Regions from separate parts of the Allobosea sp. BE125 genome, predicted to be linked through region 1. Evidence: predicted binding sites of a transcription regulator. Region 1 holds the regulator's gene; the other holds the start of a gene.
The links. Region 1 encodes LexA, which represses DNA repair genes until DNA is damaged. Its sites were predicted from a motif close to TGTTCNNNNTGTGTTCNG; they were not measured.

Region 1 (3,898 bases):
CGGCGGGTATCTACCACGTCGTCTCGATTTCGGGCCTGCACATGGTGCTCGCCGCCGGTACGATCCTCTGGCTGGTGCGGGCGCTGCTGGCGCTCTCGCAGACGCTGGCCTTGCATTGGCCGCTCAAGAAGATTGCCGCCGTTGCCGCCATGGTCGGAGCAACCGCCTATTGCATCTTCTCCGGCTCCGACGTCGCAACCGTCAGGTCATTGATCATGACGCTGGTGATGCTCGGCGCAATCCTGATCGACCGCCCGGCGCTGAGCATGCGCAACCTTGCCTTGGCGGCCATCATCGTCTTGCTGCGCGAGCCCGAGGCGCTGCTCGGGCCGAGCTTCCAGATGTCGTTCGGGGCGGTCGCGGCGCTCATCGCCTTTGCCGAGCGCTGGGAGGAACGCAATCAGACCGCGCCGCCATCGCCATGGCCCTGGCCGCTGCGCCCACTCTGGATCGCCGCCAGCGGCACCGTCATCACGACCCTGCTGGCGACGGCGGCGACGGCTCCGTTCGGCGCCTATCATTTCCAGACCTTCAATCCGTTCGGGCTGCTCGGCAATGCGCTCGCCTTGCCCTTCGTCTCGCTGTTCGTCATGCCGGCTGCGGTGTTCGGAGTGCTGGTCTACCCCTTCGGCCTCGACTGGCCGGCCTGGTGGCTGATGGGCGCCGCCTCCGAGGTGGTGCTGCGGCTGGCCCACTGGGTCGCGGCGATCGACCATTCGACGCTGATCATTCCCGCCTTCGGCGAGGCCGCGCTGGTCTGCCTCGCCATGACATTGCTCTGGCTGACGCTGTGGAGCACGAAGCTTCGGCTGCTCGCCATCGTGCCGCTGGTGATGGGTGTCACGGTTGCGGCCAAGCCGGACCGGCCGGATATCGTCATCGAACGCGACGGTTCCGGTCTCGTCGTGCGCGGAGCCGACGACCGTTTCATTCTGGCCGGCCGGCCAAGCAGCTTCGTGCTGCAACAATGGCTCACCGCCGATGGCGATGGGCGGCAGCCCACGGATGCGAGCCTGCGCCAGAATGCGGCTTGCGATACGCAAGGCTGTGTCGTCACTGCCCGCAATGGCCGCCGCATCGCCTATGCGAAAGACCGGCTCGCCGTCATCGAGGATTGCCTGCGCGCCGATCTCGTCGTCACGCCGATACCCTGGTCGGCTCCCTGCGCAGCGAAGCTGGTCGACCGGACGGCCCTGAGCCGCGACGGCGCGACCTCCCTCATCGGCACTGCAGGCGGCTGGCGTATGGTCCAGGCAGAACGGAAGGATGCCGATCGCCCTTGGATGCGCAAGCGCGCGGTGACAAGCCCAAGGCCCGCGCAGCCGCCCCCGACGCGGCAGCCGGAGAGGAACGATACGGGTGATGTGGCAGCCGAGCCCGATCGGCTTCAGTAGCGCCGCATCAGATTGACCAACCGGCCCTGGATCTTGACCCGATCGGGGCCGAGCACACGGGTTTCATAAGCCGGGTTTGCGGCTTCAAGCGCGATTGACGAGCCACGTTTGCGCAGGCGCTTCAGCGTCGCCTCCTCGTCATCGATCAGCGCCACGATGATGTCGCCGGTATTGGCCGTGTCCTGCCGGCGGATGACGACGGTGTCGCCGTCGAGAATGCCGGCATCGACCATCGAATCGCCACGCACCTCAAGCGCAAAATGTTCACCGGTGCCGAGCATGTCCGCCGGCAGCGCGACACTATGGCTGCGGCTCTGGATCGCCGAGATCGGCGTGCCGGCGGCGATCCGCCCCATCACCGGAATTGCGATCGTGGCCCGCGCATCCTCTTCGGGACTGGGCGCCGGGCGCGCCTTGCCGAGGCCGCCGCCCTGGCCAAGCCCGCCTTGCACGATGGAGGGGCTGAAGCGCGCCCGCCCGCCCTGTGGCATGCCGACGCCATCGGGAAGCTTGATCACCTCCAACGCGCGGGCGCGATTGGGCAGCCGGCGAATGAAGCCGCGTTCCTCCAACGCCATGATCAGGCGATGAATGCCGGATTTCGAGCGGAGATCGAGCGCGTCCTTCATCTCGTCGAAGGAGGGCGGCACGCCGCTTTCACGCAGGCGTTCCTGGATGAAGCGGAGCAATTCGAATTGTTTGCGTGTCAGCATGGTCCCCGCCAGCGCCCGCGGCGCGAATTCGAAACAAATCACGAACATCATACACGTTCGTGTTGTGTTCCGCAAGCAAGTCCAGAGCCGGACCCGATCAGATTGCATCGCAACCCGATCGGATAACGCTTTCTCTAGCGGAGGCGGATGATCCGGCAGGGCGCGCCTTCTTTTGCCGGCTTTGCATGGGCCGGGCGAATGACCAGCGCCCGAGCACGTGCCAGATTGCCCAGCATCGAGGAATCCTGCTTGGCGAAGGGGCTGGCGAGCCAACCGGCCTCGATGTGCTGAAGATCGGCGCGCAGATAATCCTCGCGTTCATCATTAGCCGGCATATCGATTCCGAGGATCGCCGGCTCGCTGCGGTCGCGCGCGGGATCGGGCATGCCGAGCAGCGCCTCGATCAGCGGTGCCACGAACAGATGCCCGCAGACGATCGACGAGACCGGGTTACCGGGCAAGCCTACGGCGACCATGGCCCCGAGCCGTCCCATCATCATCGGCTTGCCCGGCCGCATCGCGATCTTCCAGAAGCCGAGCTCCATGCCCTGGCGCTTCAAGGCCTCCTGCACAAGGTCATGCGCCCCGACCGAAGCGCCGCCGAGCGTGATCAGCACGTCAGCGCCGGCTGCTCGCGCCCGCTCGATCTTGGCGGCGAGATCAGGATGATTGTCGCGCGCGATGCCGAGATCGAAGGCCGTTCCGCCGAGCTCCTCGACGATCGCCGCCAAGGAATAGCTGTTCGAGGCGACGATCTGGTCGGGCCCGACCGTTTCGCCCGGCAGGACGAGCTCGTCTCCGGTCGCCAGGATCGCGACCAGAGGCTTGCGTCGAACCGGCAGGGCAGGGTGTCCGGCTGCTGCCGCGAGGCCGAGTGCAGCACTGTCGAGCCGGCGTCCCGCCGGGAGGAGGAGGTCGCCTTTGCGGAAATCGAGCCCGGCGGGGCGGACGAAACGCCCCGGCTCAGCCCCTTCGCGGACGCGGATGACCGCGCTGCCGACACCGTCGGCATTCTCCTGGATCAGGATCGTATCGGCACCGTCGGGCATAGGCGCGCCGGTGAAGATGCGAATTGCCTCGCCGGCGCCGACCGTCCCTGCAAAGGCGCGCCCGGCCGCCGATTCGCCGATGACACGCAGCTCATTTGCCGGCGTAAGATCTATGGCTCGGGCCGCGTAGCCATCCATGGCGGAATTGGCGAAAGGCGGCTGCGTCCTGAGCGCGACGATATCGGCGCCCAAAACGCGCCCGGCGCAGGAGGCGAGCGGAACGGTCTCGACGGGCGTGGGCGCGGGAACGCTGTCGAGCAGCGCCTGCAGTGCGACCTTGACCGGGGTCAGGCTCATGCCGGCTGCCCCGCCTCGTAGACGCCGGATGTCCCGCCGGATTTGTGTACCAGCCGAATGCCCTCGATATGCATCGCGCGATCGACCGCCTTGACCATGTCGTAGACGGTGAGACAGGCGACACTGACGGCGGTGAGTGCCTCCATCTCGACGCCGGTCTGGCCTTTCATCTTCACCTCGGCGCGCACGCGCACGCCGGGCAATGCCTCGTCGATCGTGAGATCGACGGCGATCTTGCTGATCAGCAGCGGGTGGCAAAGCGGAATCAGTTCATGCGTGCGCTTGGCCGCCATGATGCCGGCGAGCCGGGCGGTGCCGAGCACATCGCCCTTCTTTGCGTCGCCGCGCCGCACGATGTCGAGCGTGGCTGCCTGCATCACCACATTGCCCTCGGCGATGGCGATACGCGTCGTCTCGGCTTTGTCGCCAACATCCACCATATGGG
Region 2 (3,898 bases), on a different contig from region 1:
CCAGCAATATCTCGCCAAGAACCCGGCCGGTTATTGCGGATTGGGTGGCACCGGCGTCGCCTGCCAGATCGGCCTCAGTGTCGAAGCCTGACGAAAACGCTGCTCCGGCAGCCGCCTGACGCAACCGGAACGAGGCCCCGCAGGCTTGCCTGCGGGGCCTCTTCACGTCATGGCAGGAGGAGAGAGGACATCAGAGGGCACAGGATGGCACAGCATCAGACCGAAGCGGAGACCGCGCCCGATTTCACGCCATCAGTCCCTGAGCGCGTCCTGGAGACCTTCCTCTCGGCCAGCCGCTGGCTGCTGGCGCCGTTTTATGTACTGCTCGTCGTCGCGCTTGGCGGCCTGCTGGTGAAGGCGCTGCAGGAGGCCTGGCACTTCATCAGCCATGTCTTCTCCGCGACCGAATCCGACGTGATCCTCGGTGTGCTCTCGCTGGTCGACCTGACCTTCACGGGCTCGCTGATCGTCATCGTGATCTTCTCCGGCTATGAGAACTTCGTCTCGAAGATCGACCCGAAGGCGCATCGCGACTGGCCGGAATGGATGTCGCAGATCGACTTCTCCGGCCTCAAGCTGAAGCTGATCTCCTCGATCGTCGCGATCTCGGCGATCCAGGTGCTGAAGGCCTTCATGAATGTGAAGGCCTCCTCCGACCGCGACCTGATGTGGCTCGTCGCGATCCATGTCGTCTTCGTGGTGTCGGGGCTGGTGATGGCCTGGACCGACAGGATCTCCGGCGAGGGGCATGGCGGCAAAGGCGGGCATTAGAGCCGGATCAATGCGAAAAACCGGTGCCCACTTTTTCAGGCAAGCCTGCCGCCCGCCCGCTCAAGGCCGGATACGCTCGAACATGGTGACTTCAGCGCTTTTGTAGGACGCCTGCCCGAAAGGCGCATAGCCCAGCTTTCCGGCCAGCCGGACTGAGGCCGTATTGTTGGGATTGATGATGCAGACGGTGCGGGTCTGCGGTCGATTGGCGTCGAACCAGGCATGGGCTGCGCCCACGGCCTCCGCCGCGATGCCACGGCCATGCGCCGCTGTCGCGGTGATCCAGGCGGCTTCCGGATAGGGATCGAACATCTCGCCGAGGCCGCGATGGAAGTCCGCGAGCCCGGTCTGGCCAAGCAAGCGGCCGCTCTCCTTCTCGATGATGACAAAAAGCCCATAACCCAGCAGCGACCAGTGCCCGGCATAGCGCAGCAGACGGTGCCAACTCTCCTCCCGCGACAGCGGCCCGCCGATAAAGCTCATGACCGCGGGGTCGGAGAGCAGCGCATAGCAAGCCTCGAAATCGTCCAGGACGGGCGGGCGGAGCAGCAGGCGTTCGGTCTCGATCATGATGCACTTGAACCACTTTCAATGCGCCCCGCCAATGGCGCGGATACGCGCTCCTGGTTGCGCGCCCGACGCATCGGCGCGACAGCCCGCATTCCGCCACGGCATGAATCGGCGAGCATAAGTTCCTGATATGTTCTTGCGTGAGACTTGAAGCTCGATTAGCCTCACGCAAGGGCAAGGGGCAGCGCAGATGGTGACGCGGGTCACGACGGTAGCATTCGAGGGCATCGAGGCGCGCGCCGTCGATGTGCAGGTGCAGGTGACGCCAGGCGGCGTCGCCTTCATCCTGGTCGGCCTGCCCGACAAGGCCGTGGCCGAGAGCCGCGAGCGGGTGCGCGCCGCGCTGATCGCCTCGGGGCTGGCGCTGCCGGCCAAGCGCATCACCGTCAATCTCGCGCCGGCCGACCTGCCAAAGGAGGGCAGCCATTACGACCTGCCGATCGCGCTCGGCGTGATGGCGGCGATCGGCGCGATCCCGGCAGATGCGCTGGCGGGCTACACGGTCCTGGGTGAGCTCGCGCTCGATGGCTCGATCACGGCGGTAGCCGGCGTGCTGCCGGCCGCAATCGCCGCCTATGGCAGGGGCCAGGGGCTGATCTGCCCGGCGGCGTCCGGCCCCGAAGCGGCCTGGGCCGCCGCCGATATCGACATCCTCAGCCCGCGCTCGCTGATCCAGCTCGCCAATCATTTCAAGGGCACGCAGGTGATGGCGCGGCCCGAGCCCGCCGTGGCGCGGCAATCGGGCTCCCTGCCCGACCTCGCCGACATCAAGGGCCAGGAGAGCGCCAAGCGGGTTCTCGAAATCGCGGCGGCCGGAGGTCATAATCTCCTGATGAACGGACCGCCCGGCGCCGGCAAATCGATGCTGGCTAGCCGGTTGCCCTCGATCCTGCCGCCGCTGAACCCGCGCGAATTGCTGGAAGTCTCGATGGTGCTCTCGGTCGCAGGCCATCTCGCCGACGGCGCCCTGACCGACCGGCGGCCCTTCCGCGCGCCGCATCACTCGGCCTCGATGGCAGCGCTCGTCGGCGGCGGATTGCAGGCCAAGCCCGGCGAGGTCTCGCTCGCCCATCACGGCGTGCTCTTCCTCGACGAATTGCCGGAGTTCCAGGCGCAGGCGCTCGACGCATTGCGTCAGCCGATGGAGACCGGCGACGTGCTGATCTCGCGGGCCAATCATCGCGCCGTCTACCCGGCCCGCTTCCAGCTCGTCGCAGCGATGAATCCATGCCGCTGCGGCAAGGCGACGGAGCCGGGCTTCGCCTGTCGCCGCCAACAGAACGAGCGCTGCATGGCGCAGTATCAGAGCCGCATCTCCGGGCCGATGCTCGACCGTATCGACATCACCATCGACGTGCCGGCGGTCACGGCGTCCGACCTGATCCTGCCGAGCCCGAGCGAGGGCTCGGCCGAGGTCGCGGCCCGCGTCGCCGCGGCAAGGCGGCTCCAGACGGCGCGGTTCGAGGCGCTCGGTCTCGGCGGCATCTCGACCAACGCCGCCTGCCCGGCGACGGTGCTGGACGAGATCGCGCGGCCCGACAATGCCGGCCTCAAGCTGCTCAGGGACGCCGCCGACGCGATGCGCCTGACGGCGCGGGCCTATCACCGTGTCCTCAAGGTCGCGCGCACGCTGGCCGATCTCGACAGCGAACCCAAGGTCGGGCGTATCCATCTGGCGGAGGCCCTGTCCTACCGCTCGCGCATCGACCAGGTTGCGCAGGCGGCGTGAGCCTTGGCCTTCTCGTAGGCCTTGGCCTTCTCGCGAGCTTTGGCCTTCTCGTAAACCTTGGCCTGCTACGGACAGCGCTCACTTGCGAGGCTGCGGGTTGTGCGGTCTCCGGAACACCCGCAGGGTGAACGTTTCATGCGGTTCAATCGCTAAACTTCGACGGTCCAACCAACTCTTTCTCAATAGGGCGATGATACACAGGGAACATGGTTTTCCTGTCATCAGCGCTGGCATTCTGGATGGCGGTCGCAACGGCGATCCTCGCAATCCTGTTCGCGCTCAAGCTGGCGCGGCAGCGCGACCGCGTCGTGCGCCAGGCCACCGAACTCGCCCATGACATCGAGACACTGAACGACCGGCTCTGGGCACTGGCCGATAGCGAGGAGCGCTATCGCAGCCTGATCGAGGCGCAGGGCGACCTGATCGTGCGCCGCGACGGCGAGCGGATCGTCTACGCCAATGCCGGCTATGCCTCCCTGCTCGGCTTGAGCGAGGCCGAGGTCATCGGCAGCCAGGCGCAGCCGCAGCGCATCGCCTGCCGGCCGGCGCTGGCGCTGGGCGACGGCGCCCGTGTCTTCGATGAGAGCCTGGCGACGCTCGAAGGCGAGCGCTGGATCTCCTGGGTCGAGACCGTCGTGCCGGTCGCGCTCGGCAAGACCGTGCTGCAGCGCGTCGGCCGCGACATCACCGCCCGCATCGCCGGAGAGCAGGAACTGGTCGAGGCCCGCGCCCGGGCCGAGAGCGCCAGCGAGGCGAAATCGCGCTTCCTCGCCACCGTCAGCCACGAATTCCGCACGCCGCTCAACGGCATTCTCGGCATGGCCGATC

Region 2: J2Y55_RS27460 (YifB family Mg chelatase-like AAA ATPase) is a predicted target of LexA. The motif match lies at 1,462-1,479, and genes of this name have one in related genera.

Annotation. Positions count from the first base shown of each region.
Region 1 covers NZ_JAVDTY010000002.1:120,810-124,707, reverse strand. Annotated here, with positions in the region: gene J2Y55_RS05880 (ComEC/Rec2 family competence protein) at 1-1,394, shown strand, start outside; gene lexA (transcriptional repressor LexA) at 1,388-2,107, opposite strand; gene J2Y55_RS05870 (molybdopterin molybdotransferase MoeA) at 2,242-3,453, opposite strand; gene moaC (cyclic pyranopterin monophosphate synthase MoaC) at 3,450-3,898, opposite strand, start outside.
Region 2 covers NZ_JAVDTY010000016.1:54,556-58,453, reverse strand. Annotated here, with positions in the region: gene msrA (peptide-methionine (S)-S-oxide reductase MsrA) at 1-91, shown strand, start outside; gene J2Y55_RS27470 (TIGR00645 family protein) at 205-771, shown strand; gene J2Y55_RS27465 (GNAT family N-acetyltransferase) at 832-1,341, opposite strand; gene J2Y55_RS27460 (YifB family Mg chelatase-like AAA ATPase) at 1,532-3,070, shown strand; gene J2Y55_RS27455 (ATP-binding protein) at 3,277-3,898, shown strand, end outside.